One region of the Streptomyces sp. 63XJN7_1_ISO-PGPR-S23-121 genome, then DNA from elsewhere that is predicted to be linked to it. Evidence: riboswitches for the same ligand, from Rfam matches in the RefSeq annotation. Region 1 holds a riboswitch; the other holds the start of a gene.
The links. A riboswitch is a leader RNA that binds a small molecule or an ion and turns the genes downstream of it on or off. The one in region 1 is predicted to bind glycine.
Positions count from the first base shown of each region.

Region 2: linked by a shared signal. The riboswitch ahead of gcvP (aminomethyl-transferring glycine dehydrogenase) and the one ahead of gcvT (glycine cleavage system aminomethyltransferase GcvT) in region 1 are both predicted to bind glycine.

Region 1 is NZ_CM149653.1:1,462,450-1,469,924, reverse strand. Features, by position in the region: gene AC0VYN_RS06840 (ABC transporter substrate-binding protein) at 1-324, opposite strand, end outside; gene AC0VYN_RS06835 (ABC transporter permease) at 385-1,383, opposite strand; gene AC0VYN_RS06830 (enhanced serine sensitivity protein SseB C-terminal domain-containing protein) at 1,741-2,538, opposite strand; gene AC0VYN_RS06825 (enhanced serine sensitivity protein SseB) at 2,730-3,533, opposite strand; gene AC0VYN_RS06820 (AAA family ATPase) at 3,615-4,298, opposite strand; glycine riboswitch at 4,478-4,572, shown strand; glycine riboswitch at 4,573-4,689, shown strand; gene gcvT (glycine cleavage system aminomethyltransferase GcvT) at 4,733-5,866, shown strand; gene gcvH (glycine cleavage system protein GcvH) at 5,979-6,356, shown strand; gene glyA (serine hydroxymethyltransferase) at 6,371-7,475, shown strand, end outside.
Region 2 is NZ_CM149653.1:5,302,446-5,309,920, forward strand. Features, by position in the region: gene AC0VYN_RS23550 (TOBE domain-containing protein) at 1-87, shown strand, start outside; gene gcvP (aminomethyl-transferring glycine dehydrogenase) at 132-3,017, opposite strand; glycine riboswitch at 3,191-3,286, opposite strand; gene AC0VYN_RS23560 (PRC-barrel domain-containing protein) at 3,433-3,810, shown strand; gene AC0VYN_RS23565 (DNA polymerase IV) at 3,893-5,377, opposite strand; gene AC0VYN_RS23570 (MerR family transcriptional regulator) at 5,442-6,125, opposite strand; gene AC0VYN_RS23575 (bifunctional nuclease family protein) at 6,319-6,792, opposite strand; gene ftsR (transcriptional regulator FtsR) at 6,877-7,475, opposite strand, start outside.

The DNA of each region.
Region 1 (7,475 bases):
GGCGAGGTCCGGGACCAGGGTGTTGCCCTTCTCGCCCGCGCCGGGCTGGAAGGTCATCAGCGGGCGGGCGTACAGCCGGCTGAGGTTGTACATGTACGCGTAGTACGTGTTGCCGGGGTCGAAGGAGTCCGGCACGTCCGAGTACTCGTACGTGACCGTCCCACCCTTCTGGGTAGAGGCGTTGACGACACCCTTGGTCGCAGCGTTGGCCTCAGCCGACTTCTTACCGTTGTTGTCCGAGTTGTCATCGGCCTTGCTGCAAGCCGAAAGCAGCAAACTCGCACTGCCGATGGCCGCGACCGCGGCCAGCGCTGACCTTCGCATGATGGTCTGCTTCCCCTCCATTGTTGGCAAAATCTTTGGGACTCTCGCGGCAGTCGCCGGTCAGCGGCTGCGCGGGTCGAGAGCGTCACGGAGACCGTCGCCGAGCAGATTGAACGCCAGGACGGTCACGAAGATGGCGAGACCAGGAACGATCATGAACTGGGGGTCGACCTGGTAGAAGGAGACCGCCTGGTTGATCATGCCGCCCCACGAGGCCTGCGGGGGCTGGATGCCGACGCCGAGGAAGCTCAGGGACGCCTCGAAGATGATGTTGGTCGGGATGAGCAGCGTCGAGTAGACGATGATCGGGCCCACGAGGTTCGGCAGCAGTTCCCGGAAGAGGATGTAGGGGCCCTTGGCGCCCATCCCCCGGGAGGCGTCGACGAACTCCCGTTCACGCAGGGCCAGCGTCTGGCCGCGGACGATGCGTCCCAGATAGGGCCAGTTGAAGAAGCCGATGACGAAGACCAGCACCATGATGTGCAGCGGCAGGCCCTCCAGTCCGAAGGCGCCGCCCTGCAGGGTCGCCGAGATGGCGATCGCGAACAGCAGGAGGGGGAAGGCCAGGAAGGTGTCCATCAGCCGGCTGATGATCGTGTCGACGCGTCCGCCGTAGTAGCCGGCCACCACGCCGAGGACCGCGCCGATGGTGTTGGACAGGATCGTGGCGCCGAAGGCGACGACCAGCGAGACCCAGGAGCCCTCGAGGATGCGGGTGGCGATGTCCCGGCCGAACTTCGGCTCCACACCGAGCGGGTGGTCCCAGCTCATGCCGCCGAAGTCACCCTTGGGCAGCGAGGTGTTGGGGTCGATCAGGTCCTGGTTGAGGGCGTTGGGGTCCAGGCCGAGGATCGCCTGGATGGGGCGGGAGAGGATCGCGAGGAGGATCAGCAGGATCACGACGACCCCGCCGGCCATGGCGACCTTGTCCTTCTTGAAACGGGACCAGGCGATCTGCCCCAGGGAACGGCCCTCGATCTGCCCCTTATCGGCACCGGCGAGGACAGCCTCGGGCTGTGCCTCGGCTTGCGCCCCGGTGGTCTCGATCGGTGCGGTCACAGTGACCCGACCCCTCTCGCCGGTGGTGACCGGCCTACACCCGCCGTGGATTACGGCTTTGTCGACTTGCTCTCGAGCACGGGATCGAACGATCCGGTGCCTGTCTCGGGAGTCTTCAGCGTCGTCACGATCACCCGCCAGGCCTGACCGGGAAAGTATGCGCAACCGTGATGCACTGCTAGGGATTCCGTTATCCGAACAGTGGGTAACGGCCTTCGGACGAAGGACAGTTGGGACAGAACGGCGAAATCGCCGACCTTCGCGACCTTCCGTCGTCGTCTACGCGCGAAGATATGTGTTCGTGACGTGAAGAGCACGGAGCGTCGCCGGCACCGGCGGGCGCGACCCGATGCTCCGTCAGAAGGTCCCGCGAGCGGGAGGGTAGCCGTACCCGGCGCCGGGCGCCTGGGCGGGGGCCGCGTGGGCCTCGCGGTCGTAGAAGGGGCGGGCGTTGACGCGCAGCCACATGGCGACCGGGTCGTGCGCGTCGGTCATCGCGACCGTCGACACCGGCAGTCCCTCCGGTACCGCGGCGACGGACTGCCGCATCATCGCGCGCACGGCGTCCACGGCCGGCGGCGACGTGTCGTAGACGTCGAGGCCGATGGCGAGATAGGGGGCGCCCAGCGACGGCTGCACCCAGGCGCGGCGCAGCGCGCGCACCGCCGGGGTGCGGTGGGCGTTCTGCGCGAGCAGGGCGTAGAACTGCGGGATCTCGATGGCCGGTTCGGACAGGCGCAGCGGCCCGGCGGGCTGGCGGTCGAGACCGGAGGCGATGCGGCGCAGATCGAGCCAGGGGATGCCGACCCCGCCGCCGGGGGCGTGCGGGTTGAGCCAGAGGCCGAAGTGGTCCGGGTAGAGGGCGCGGGCCACCTCCAGACCGTCGACCACCTCGTACGACCGGTTCCAGCCGCTGGCGGAGAGCTCCTGGGCGGAGGTGACGCAGGGCGCGTAGCCGAACCCGTCGACCTCCATGCTCCCGTACTGGGCGTCCGGGGAGCCGGCCTGACCGTGCCACAGCAGCATCCAGACCTGGCCGGAGGCGGGGGCGGCGAGCGCGCGGAGCAGGGCCTCGTAGGCGTCGTAGCGTCCGGGCGTCACCTGGCGCAGCATGTGCTCGACCTGCCCGGTCGCGGCGGTACCGCTCGCGCTCACCTTTTACCGACCCTTCGAGAATCGTCCCCTGTTGTGACACCAGCTTAGGGCTCCGCCGGCGGCGGCGGTTCGGAGCGCGGGGCTCGCCGTCCGCCGGCGGGTGCGGGTGCGTCCCGGCCTGTCGCGCTCCCACGGCGGCGCCGCCCGGGTCACGGCCCCGCGCCCCGACGGGGCGCTCCCCCCGCGGGCGTTCACAAGGCCTGGTCGTAGAAGGGGCGTACGTGCGCCCGCATCCAGTCGCAGACCGGGTCCTGGGCCGCCTCCAGGAGGACCAGGTTGACCGGCCACGCGACCGGGACCGCGCCGAGGGCGCGGCCGAGGGCGTCGAGGGGGAGCGCCTGGGCGTCGCCCTCCCAGTGGGAGAGTTCCACGCCGACGAACATCACCGGGTCGGCGGTCTCGACGGCGGCCAGGCAGCGGCGGGCGGTCCGGACGACGCCGGTGGCGGCGAACTCGGCGGAGGCCGCGGCCAGGAAGTCCACCGGGTCGTCCTGCCAGTCGGGTTCGAAGAGGCGGACCCGGCCGCCGGACGCGGGCCCGTCCAGCGGGGTGCGTCCGGCCCGGCACAGCTCGGCCACGGCGGCCGGCGGCAGCGGGACGCCGACGACGCCGTCCGGGTTCACGGCGATACCGACCTGCGGGGGCAGGCCGCGGGCGAACTCGACGGCGGGGGCGACGGTGTACGCCATGTGGGGGCCTGCGACCAGGCGGAGCTGCTCCTCGGAGCTGAACACCGGCACATGGGCCTGGCCTTCGATCTCCACCGTGGGCAGGTCGAGGGGACCGCTGTCCGGGCCGCCGCCGTTCGGCAGCGGGACCCAGACGAAGCTGCGGCCGAGCACCTCCGTGATCCGGCCGCCGGCGCCCGGCACGCCGAGGGAGGCCGACAGCACCTCCTCCAGCTCGTTGCCGGGCCATCCGCCGTGCGGGTGGGGATGCGGCCGCGCCGGGAACTCCGGTGAGAGGTCCGCCGGGAAGTCCGCTGGGAAGTCCATCTGCCTACCGCCTGCCTGGGTACCGCTGCTGTGGCTGAAAAGGCTAACCCGTTCGGCCCCACCGGCCCACGGTGCGTCACCTCAGCCGGTGAAGGCGATCCGGTGCAGCGTGTCCGCCGCCGCCCGGTCGAGGAGGACCGCCGAGGCGCACCCGGCGGGCAGGGTGGCCCCGGTCACGGCGGCCAGCAGGCGCCGGGTGGCCGCGCGGTGCCGCAGGAACGCGTACCGCGACACGCCCCGGCCCCGCTCGCGCTGGCCGGCCAGGGCGTCGTCGGCGCCGACGTCGAGGACCAGCAGGTGCAGGGTGCCGCCGCGACGGCGCGCCTCGCGGGCCAGCCAGCCGCGCACCCAGGCCTGCGTGCCGCAGTCGTGCACGACGACGCCCTCGCCGGAGCGCAGGGCGCGGCGCAGCCCGGCGTAGTGGGCGAGGCGGACGAGGGGCCGGTAGAGGGCGTACGGGAGGAGGCGCGGCATGCGGCGGTCCCAGTGGTCCCGGGTGTCCTGCGAGTCGATGCGCAGGCCGCGCACCGTGCGCCGCATGAGGGTGGACTTGCCGCTGCCGGGCAGGCCGGTGATCACCACCACGTCCCGGGGCCCGAAGAGCAGGGCGTGCGGGCTGCGGCCGTCGCGGTCGCGCAGATCGCGGACGACGGGTGCGGCGGGTGCGGCGGGTGCGGCGGGTGCGGCGCATGCCGCCCCGGCCGGGGTGGGCCGCTTCGGCAGCGCGATGCCCGAGGTCGTTGCGTACGCCGTGGTCCTGTTCACCGTGATCGTCCTCCCCTGGGGCGGTTCACGAGTTCCCGTCCCCGTCGAGTGTAAAGAGAAGGTAATGCGGCGGTCTCGCGTTTTCGTGCGCTTACTGCCACAAGCCGGTTACAGATCACGGTCTGCCACGAACGGGCCCGGCGTGCAATGATGGCGGCGCCAACTGCATACCGGCCGTTTGAATCCGCGCGGGAGAGTCCCCGGCCTTCGCCGGGGCGCCGAAGGAGCAAGTCCCTCCCTTGAATCTCTCAGGCCCCGTTACCGCGCGGGCGAGGCACATCTGAAAAGCGGGCCGCCGACCGACGGCTGCCCCACCCAAGGTGCAAGTCCTGATCGCCGCACTCCGGTGGTCATGGCGAACCTCTCAGGTTCCGATGACAGATGGGGAGGACCGCCCTCGCCCGTCCAGTCCTGTCCTGGGAGACGAACGACCGATGAGCAGTACCGAACTGCGCCGTACCGCGCTCGATGCCACGCATCGCGCGCTGGGCGCGACGATGACCGACTTCGCCGGCTGGGACATGCCCCTGCGCTACGGCTCCGAGCGCGACGAGCACGTGGCGGTGCGCACCCGGGCCGGGCTCTTCGACCTCTCCCACATGGGTGAGATCACGGTCACCGGCCCGCAGGCCGCCGACCTGCTGAACCACGCGCTGGTCGGGAACATCGGCACCGTGAAGCCGGGCCGGGCCCGCTACACCATGATCTGCCGCGAGGACGGCGGCATCCTGGACGACCTGATCGTCTACCGCCTGGGCGAGTCCGAGGCCGCGCCCCGCGAGTACCTGGTCGTCGCCAACGCCTCCAACGCCCAGGTGGTGCTGGACGCGCTCACCGAGCGGGCGGCCGGCTTCGACGCCGAGGTCCGCGACGACCGCGACGCCTACGCGCTGCTGGCCGTGCAGGGGCCCGAGTCCCCGGGCATCCTGGCCTCGCTCACCGACGCCGACCTGGACGGCCTGAAGTACTACGCGGGCCTGCCGGGCACGGTCGCCGGCGTGCCGGCGCTCATCGCGCGCACCGGTTACACCGGCGAGGACGGCTTCGAGCTGTTCGTGAAGCCGGAGCACGCCGTGGAACTGTGGCAGGCGCTGACCAAGGCGGGCGAGGGCGCCGGGCTGGCCCCGTGCGGCCTGTCCTGCCGGGACACGCTCCGCCTGGAGGCGGGCATGCCGCTGTACGGGCACGAGCTGACGACCGCGCTGACGCCCTTCGACGCCGGCCTCGGCCGGGTGGTGAAGTTCGAGAAGGAGGGCGACTTCGTGGGCCGGGCCGCGCTCCGGGAGGCCGCCTCGCGGGCCGAGACGAACCCGCCCCGCGTCCTGGTCGGCCTGGTCGCCGAGGGCCGCCGGGTCCCGCGCGCCGGGTACGCGGTCGTCGCCGGCGGCGAGGTGGTCGGCGAGGTCACCTCCGGCGCTCCCTCCCCCACGCTGGGCAGGCCGATCGCCATGGCGTACGTCGACGCGGCGCACGCCGCTCCGGGCACCGCCGGCGTCGGCGTGGACATCCGGGGCACCCACGAGCCGTACGAGGTCGTGGCGCTGCCGTTCTACAAGCGCCAGAAGTAGACACCGGGCGGGCGGGGCGCTTCGCCGCCCCCGTGCGTGTCCGGCGCCTCCCATCAGCAGGTTCCGCAGTCCCCCGTCACACCACTCCCCCGCGTACAGGAGAATTCAGGCCATGAGCAACCCCCAGCAGCTGCGTTACAGCAAGGAGCACGAGTGGCTGTCGGCCGCCGACGACGGCGTCTCGACGGTCGGCATCACGGAGCACGCGGCCAACGCGCTCGGTGACGTCGTCTTCGTCCAGCTCCCCGAGGTCGGCGCCACCGTGGCCGCGGGCGAGACCTGCGGCGAACTGGAGTCGACCAAGTCGGTCTCCGATCTGTACTCCCCCGTCTCCGGCGAGGTCACCGAGGTCAACGACGACGTCGTCGGCGACCCGTCGCTGGTGAACTCGGCCCCCTTCGAGGGCGGCTGGCTGTTCAAGGTGCGCGTCAGCGAGGAGCCGGGCGACCTGCTCTCCGCCGACGAGTACACCGAGTTCGCCGGCGCCTGAGGAGACACGGACGCATGTCGCTTCTGAACACCCCCCTGCACGAGCTCGACCCCGACGTCGCCGCCGCCGTCGACGCCGAGCTGGACCGCCAGCAGTCCACCCTCGAGATGATCGCCTCCGAGAACTTCGCGCCGGTCGCGGTCATGGAGGCACAGGGCTCGGTCCTCACCAACAAGTACGCCGAGGGCTACCCGGGCCGCCGCTACTACGGCGGCTGCGAGCACGTCGACGTGGTCGAGCAGATCGCCATCGACCGGGTCAAGGCACTGTTCGGTGCCGAGCACGCCAACGTGCAGCCGCACTCGGGCGCCCAGGCCAACGCGGCGGCGATGTTCGCGCTGCTCAAGCCGGGCGACACGATCATGGGTCTGAACCTCGCCCACGGCGGGCACCTGACCCACGGCATGAAGATCAACTTCTCCGGCAAGCTCTACAACGTCGTCGCCTACCACGTCGGCGACGACGGCCAGGTCGACATGGCCGAGGTGGAGCGCCTCGCCAAGGAGAACCGGCCGAAGCTGATCGTGGCCGGCTGGTCGGCCTACCCGCGGCAGCTCGACTTCGCCGCGTTCCGCGAGGTCGCCGACGAGGTCGGCGCGTACCTGATGGTCGACATGGCGCACTTCGCCGGTCTGGTCGCGGCGGGCCTGCACCCGAACCCGGTGCCGCACGCCCACGTGGTGACCACCACGACCCACAAGACGCTGGGCGGCCCGCGCGGCGGTGTGATCCTCTCCACGGCCGAACTCGCCAAGAAGATCAACTCCGCCGTCTTCCCCGGTCAGCAGGGTGGCCCGCTGGAGCACGTGGTGGCCGCCAAGGCCGTCGCCTTCAAGGTCGCGGCGAGCGACGACTTCAAGGAGCGCCAGCGTCGTACGCTGGAAGGCGCCCGGATCCTGGCCGAGCGCCTGGTGAAGGACGACGCCAAGGCGGCGGGCGTCTCCGTCCTGACCGGCGGCACGGACGTCCACCTGGTCCTGGTCGACCTGCGCGACTCCGAGCTGGACGGCCAGCAGGCCGAGGACCGTCTGCACGAGGTCGGCATCACGGTCAACCGCAACGCCGTCCCGAACGACCCGCGCCCGCCGATGGTGACGTCCGGTCTGCGCATCGGTACGC
Region 2 (7,475 bases), 3.8 Mb from region 1:
GAGGATCTGGGGCTCTTCGTGGGCTCCGACGTGATCGCCCTGGTCAAGTCGACCGAGGTCGCGCTCGCGAAGGCCCGGCAAGGCTGAAGGCCCCGCCCCGGGCAGGGGCGAGGCCTTCGGTCGCGGGCCGGTCAGTCCGCGTAGGCGTCCAGCGGCGGGCAGGAGCAGACGAGGTTGCGGTCGCCGAAGGCCTGGTCGATGCGACGCACCGGCGGCCAGTACTTGTCGGCCACCGACACGCCGGCCGGGAACACGGCCTCCTCGCGCGTGTACGCGTGGTCCCACTCGCCGCCCAGCGCACCGGCGGTGTGCGGAGCGCCCCGCAGCGGGTTGTCCTCCGCGGGCCAGGCGCCGGATCCGACCTTCTCGATCTCCGCCCGGATGGCGATCATCGCGTCGCAGAACCGGTCCAGCTCGGCCAGGTCCTCGGACTCGGTGGGCTCGATCATCAGCGTGCCGGCCACCGGGAAGGACATCGTCGGCGCGTGGAAGCCGTAGTCGATCAGCCGCTTGGCGACGTCGTCCACGCTCACGCCCGTCGCCTTGGTCAGCGGACGCAGGTCGACGATGCACTCGTGCGCGACCAGCCCGTTCGGGCCGGTGTACAGCACCGGGAAGTGCGGCTCCAGGCGCTTGGCGATGTAGTTGGCGGACAGCACGGCCACCTGGGTGGCGCGCTTGAGGCCCTCGCCGCCCATCAGCCGGACGTACGACCAGGAGATCGGCAGGATGCCGGCCGATCCCCACGGCGCCGCCGAGATCGGGCCGACGCCGGTCTGCGGACCGGCCGCGGGCTGCAGAGGGTGGTTGGGCAGGTACGGCGCCAGGTGGGAGCGCACGGCCACGGGGCCGACGCCGGGGCCGCCGCCGCCGTGCGGGATGCAGAACGTCTTGTGCAGGTTCAGGTGCGAGACGTCGCCGCCGAAGTGGCCGGGCTTGGCGAGGCCGACCAGGGCGTTGAGGTTGGCTCCGTCCACGTAGACCTGGCCGCCGGCGTCGTGCACCTGGGCGCAGATGTCGGCGACGTGCTCCTCGAAGACGCCGTGCGTCGAGGGGTACGTGATCATCAGCACGGCCAGCTCGTCGCGGTGCTTCTCGATCTTGGCGCGCAGGTCCTCGACGTCGATCTCGCCGTCCTCGGCGGTCCTGACGACGACGACCTTCATGCCGGCCATGACGGCGCTCGCCGCGTTGGTGCCGTGCGCGGAGGACGGGATGAGGCAGACGGTGCGCTGGTCGTCGCCGTTGGCGCGGTGGTAGCCGCGGACGGCGAGCAGTCCGGCGAACTCGCCCTGCGACCCGGCGTTCGGCTGGAGCGACACCTTGTCGTACCCGGTGACCTCGGCGAGGCGTTCCTCGAGCTCGCGGATGAGGGTGAGGTAGCCCTGCGCCTGCTCGGCGGGCGCGAAGGGGTGCAGCTGCCCGAACTCGGACCAGGTGACCGGCTCCATCTCTGTGGTCGCGTTGAGCTTCATGGTGCAGGAGCCCAGCGGGATCATGCCGCGGTCCAGCGCGTAGTCGCGGTCGGCGAGGCGGCGCAGGTAGCGCAGCATCGCGGTCTCGGAGCGGTGCGCGTGGAAGACGGGGTGGGTCAGGAAGTCGTCGGTGCGCAGACGCGCCTCGGGCAGGGCGTCCCCGGCGCTCGCGTCCAGGGCCGCCACGTCGCCCTCGACGCCGAACGCGTTCCACACGCCGCCGACCTGGGCGCGCGTGGTGGTCTCGTCGCAGGCGAACGACACGTGGTCGGCGTCGACGAGGCGCAGGTTGATGCCGTTCTCGCGGGCGGCGTGCACGATCTCGCCGGCCCGGCCGGGCACCCGCGCGGTGACCGTGTCGAAGTAGGCACCGTGCACGATCTCGACGCCGCCGGCCGCCAGACCCGCGGCGGTGACCGAGGCGTACCGGTGGGTGCGGCGCGCGATGGCCCGCAGCCCGTCCGGCCCGTGGTACACGGCGTACATGCCGGCCATGACGGCGAGCAGCACCTGCGCGGTGCAGATGTTGCTGGTCGCCTTCTCGCGGCGGATGTGCTGCTCGCGGGTCTGCAGGGCGAGGCGGTATGCCTTGTTGCCGTCGGCGTCCACGGACACGCCCACGAGGCGGCCGGGCAGGCTGCGCGCGAACTTCTCGTGGACGGCCATGTAACCGGCGTGCGGTCCGCCGAAGCCCATCGGCACACCGAAGCGCTGGGTGGTGCCGACGGCGATGTCCGCGCCCAGCTCGCCGGGCGAGGTGAGCAGCGTGAGGGCGAGCAGGTCGGCGGCGACGGTGACGAGGGCGCCGAGCTCGTGCGCCCGGTCGACGACCGGCTTGATGTCGCGGACGGCACCGGAGGCACCCGGGTACTGGATCAGGACGCCGTTGATCTCCCGCTCGGCGACCTCGGCGGGGATGCCGTCGCTCAGGTCGGCGACGACGACCTCGACGCCGGTCGGCTCGGCGCGCGTCCGGATCACGGCGATGGTCTGCGGCAGCGCGTCCGCGTCGACCAGGAAGAGGCCCTTCTTGTTCTTGCCCATGCGCCGGGACAGGGCCATCGCCTCGGCGGCGGCGGTGCCCTCGTCGAGCAGCGAGGCGCCGGAGGTCGGCAGGCCGGTGAGGTCGGCGACCATGGTCTGGAAGTTCAGCAGGGCCTCCAGGCGGCCCTGGGAGATCTCCGGCTGGTAGGGCGTGTACGCGGTGTACCAGGCCGGGTTCTCCATGACGTTGCGCAGGATGACCGGCGGGGTGAAGGTGCCGTAGTAGCCCAGGCCGATCATGGAGTCCAGGACCTGGTTGCGGTCGGCCAGCGAGCGCAGCTCGGCCAGTACCTCGGCCTCGGAACGGGCGCCGGGCAGGTCCAGCGCGTCGGCGTTCTTGATCACATCCGGTACCGCGGCGGCCGTCAGCTCGTCGAGCGAGCCGTAGCCGACCTGCGCGAGCATCTTGGCCCGGGCCTCGTGGTCGGGGCCGATGTGGCGCTGCTCGAAGGGTGCTGCCTGTTCGAGCTCGGAGAGCGGAATGCGAGGGGCTGTCATTGCGGAGGCCTCCTGGTCTGACGACCTTCGAGGGGCACCACGGCGCGGGTGCCCGGACGGCCTCCCCCTCTGTCATCTCGACCTGAGAGCTTCACCGGGCCGCCCGAGGGCTGCCGGCTTTCACCGTCGGTGAGAGCGGAGGCCGCGGCACCCGCTCTGCTTTCCAGAGTGACCTCGTCCGTGCGGTACGTGGGCCTGAGAGATTCCGGGGAGGATTTGCTCCTTCGGCGCCTCCGATGATGTCTGGAGGACTCTCCCGCACGGGGTCAGCAGCCGTCTGCCAGCCTACCAGCGAGGCGGACGCACAGGTCTTCGAGTGACTGAGCGCACCTTCGAGTGGCCGCTCGCCCCAAAGTGGCTTTTTGTTGTACTGACGCATGATTCGCCGGATGGTGTGCGACCAAGTGGAGGGCCCGTGCGTACCGAGATCGATCCGCGCAGTCTGATAGGCCGCAAGGCGTTCGACCGCAAAGGCACCAGGATCGGCACCGTCGACGAGGTCTACCTCGACGATGCCACCGGCGTCCCCGAGTGGGCCGCCATCCGCACCGGGCTGTTCAGCAGGGACGCTTTCGTGCCGCTCGAGCCCAGCGAGCTGGTCGAGGGAACGCTGCACGTGCCCTTCGACCGGTCCCTGATCAAGGAGGCCCCCGACTTCGGCGTCGGCCGCCATCTCTCACCGGAACAGGAGCTCCAGCTCTACCACCACTACGGGCTCGACGTGGCCGCCGCGCCTCCGCTCCCCGACCACGACTTCGGCAAGCTGGCCGGCACGGGCAACGAGGAGGGCTGAGCCACCTGCCTCCGGCGCCGGCCGCGCCCCGGCCGCGGGGCACGGCGTCCCCGGGCGTCCTCCACGCGCACCGCTCCGCAGGTCACGGCGCCGCGCCGGCGACACCCCGGCCGGACACCTCCCCCGCCGGCGGGACTGCCGGACCCGGGGCGGTGGCGCCGGACGCCGCCGGGTCCGCGGCCCCCTCCCCGGCGGCGTCCGGCGTCCCCCCGTCCTCCCCCGGGCCGGGCGGCGGGGACGCGACCAGCGGCAGCGGCTCGGCCGGTGTCAGGCGGGGATCGTCGACGGGGAAGGTGCGCACCCGGCCTGGTACGGAGTACGGCGTCTCGAAGCGCACCGTGACCCGCCCCAGGCCACTGCCCTGCACCCACCCGTGCCCGAGCTCCGTGTGCCGCACGTCGTGACCCGAGGGCCAGTGACGCTCGGCGGGGGCCTGCCGGTGCTCCTGAGCGGGCTCCTCGCGCGGCGCCTCCGGGAGTTCCTCGGCCCGCTCGCCCGCCGCCTGCGCGAACAGGTCCTCCTGCGTGTAGTCGGCGAGGCCGCTGACGCCGACCCCGAGCAGCCGTACACCGCCCGTGGTGTCCACGGAGTCCAGCAGCCGGGCCGCCGCCTCCCGCACCACCGCCGGGTCGTCCGTGGGCCCGCGCAGGGTCTCCGAGCGCGTCAGCGTGGAGAAGTCGTACCGCCGGACCTTGAGCACGATGGTCCGGCCGGACAGCCCGGACCCGCGCAGCCGCCGCACGCACCGGTCGGCCAGCCGCCCCACCTCCACACCGACCCGCACCCGGTCGTGGATGTCCACGTCGTACGTGTCCTCCACCGACACCGACTTGGTCTCCCGCTCGGCCACCACGGGCCGGTCGTCGCGCGCCAGCGCCATCGCGTACAGGGCGTGCCCGTGCGCCTTGCCGAGCAGCCGCACCAGCTCGTCCTCGCCCGCCTCGGCGATTTCCTCCACCGTCGTGATGCCGGCCCGGCGCAGATGGTCTCCCGTGGCCGGTCCCACCCCGGGGAGGATCCGGACGGACTTCGGTCCGAGCATGGCCCGCTCGGTCCCGGGTTCGATGAGCACCAGCCCGTCCGGCTTGGCCTCCTCCGAGGCGATCTTGGCGAGCATCTTGGAGGCGGCCAGCCCGACCGAACCGGTGAGGCCGGTGACGGCCCGGATGTCCGCGCGCAGATTCGCCCCGGCCAGTCGCGCCGAGTCGGCGTCCCAGGCCGTCCCGCCGGCCTCCAGGTCCACGAACGCCTCGTCCAGGCTCAGCGGCTCCACCAATGGCGACAGGGCCCGCAGCAGCCGCATGACCTGCTGGCTGATCGACCGGTACAGCTCGAAGCGCGGGACGAGATAAGCGGCGTTGGGCGCAAGGCGCCGGGCCTGGCCCATGGGCATCGCGGAGTGGACGCCGAAGACCCGCGCCTCGTAGGAGGCCGTGGCGACCACTCCTCGCGGCCCCAGACCACCCACCACGACGGCCTTCCCGCGCAGGCTCGGCTTGGACGCCTGCTCCACCGAGGCGAAGAAGGCATCCATGTCGAGATGCAGGATCGTGGGCGCGGTTCTCACATCTCCGATGCTGCCCTACGCCACTGACAATCCGCCGTCGGTGTCCCGCGGGCCCGGTGCGTCCTCAGACCGCCCGGTTGCGGCGTCGCGCCAGTTCGTCCGCGGGGTTGGGCCCGACCAGCGTCTCCCCCGTGTCGATCCGTTCGCCGTGGAGCTGGGACAGAGCGCCCTCGACGTCCCGCCACACCACGCCGACGGCGATCCCGAAGATGCCCTGGCCGCCCTGGAGCAGGGCGTGGACCTCGTCGGGCGACGTGCACTCGTAGACCGTGGCGCCGTCGCTCATCAGCGTCATGCGCTCCAGGTCGCGGAAGCCGCACTCCCTCAGGTGCTGGACGGCGGTCCGGATGTTCTGCAGCGACACCCCGGTGTCGAGGAACCGCTTCACGATCTTCAGCACGACGACGTCGCGGAAGCTGTAGAGGCGCTGGGTGCCGGACCCGTGGGCGGGCCGCACGCTCGGCTCCACGAGGCCCGTACGGGCCCAGTAGTCGAGCTGCCGGTAGGTGATGCCCGCGGCGGCGCAGGCCGTCGGCCCGCGGTAGCCGATCTGCTCGGACGCCATGGACGCCGCCCCTCCGCTGCCCGGCACGGCCGCAGGCCGCTGCGGAGCGTGCTCGGCCGTGCCACCGGGCTGGGGGTATCCCCCGCTCGAGCGGAGCCGAGAACTCGGGGAAGGGTACGAGCCGCCCACCCCGAGGCCTCGTCCGGGGCCACCCCCGGCCGTACTGTCGCCGCTCATTCCCACGCCGACCTCCGTCCTTGACCTGCCTCCTCGACGGTAGGCAGTCACCAAGGGTGCGTCAACGATCGCCACACTCGGCACGCCGAGTGATAATCACCCTAAGAGTGGTTTCGCGTGCCCCGTCGCGGGGAAAGGCTAGCCGAATGTGCTCGGAGGGGGCCCTACGACGCCGTCGCCGTTCCGGCCCGGTGCGGGACTACTGGTTGCTGCTGCCGAAGTCCTCCGGCGAGATCTGGTCGAGGAACTCGCGGAACTTCTCCACCTCGTCCTCCTGCTCGTCCGGGATGGCGATGCCCGCGTCGTCGAGCACCCCGTCGCTGCCGTAGATCGGCGTTCCGGTGCGCAGTGCCAGCGCTATGGCGTCGGACGGCCTGGCGCTCACCTCGACGCCGCTGGCGAAGACCAGCTCGGCATAGAAGACCCCCTCGCGGAGGTCCGTGATGCGAACTTCCGTGAGCTCCTGGCCGACGGCCTCCAGCACGTCCTTGAACAGGTCGTGGGTCAGCGGCCGCGCGGGGGCCATGCCCTGCTGGGCGAAGGCGATGGCCGTCGCCTCTCCCGGCCCGATCCAGATGGGGAGGTAGCGGTCGCCTCCCACTTCGCGCAGCAGCACGATCGGTTGGTTGGAGGGCATCTCGACCCGGACACCTACGACATCGAGCTCGTTCACACAGCAACCCTAGGCCGTGCTCGGGACGTTTGGGTAGTCGGGCCGGGAACGGGTGGGCGATACGGGTCCCTCACGGGCCCCGTTTCAGGACAGCCGCACCCCGAGGGCCGTCTGCACCAGGGCCGCGTGCAGCTTCACCGCCAGCCCGGCCAGTTCCTTGGTGCGGGCTTCGGCATGTGCCCTGGTCTGCGGGTTGCGGTGGCGTCTGAGCGGGGCCACCACCTGGTCCACGAGCCCGGCCTCCCGGTCGGCGGCGGCCTTCATCAGCCGCAGGTGGCGCGGCTCGATCCCGAACCGTCCCAGCTCGACCACGAGGGAGGCGACGGTGACCGCCTCGGCGTCGTAGGCGCCGTCGGCCAGTGGAGCGACCAGCCCGTACGACTCCCATTCCGCCAGCTCCTGCTCGCCGATACCGGCGGCGGCGAGCAGCTCGTCCCGTCCGATCCGGGCCGCAGTGGGCGCCTCGTCGGGTTCCGGCACGGCCTCCCCGTCGCGCTGCCGGCCCAGGGTCGGCAGCCGCACCGCCTCACCGCGCTCCATGGCGTCCAGGTGCTCGCGGATCACCTTGAGCGGCAGGTAGTGGTCCCTCTGCATACGCAGGACATGACCGAGACGCTCGACGTCGTGAGGGCTGAACTTGCGGTACCCCGCCGGGGTACGCCGCGGCTCGACCAGGCCCTCGG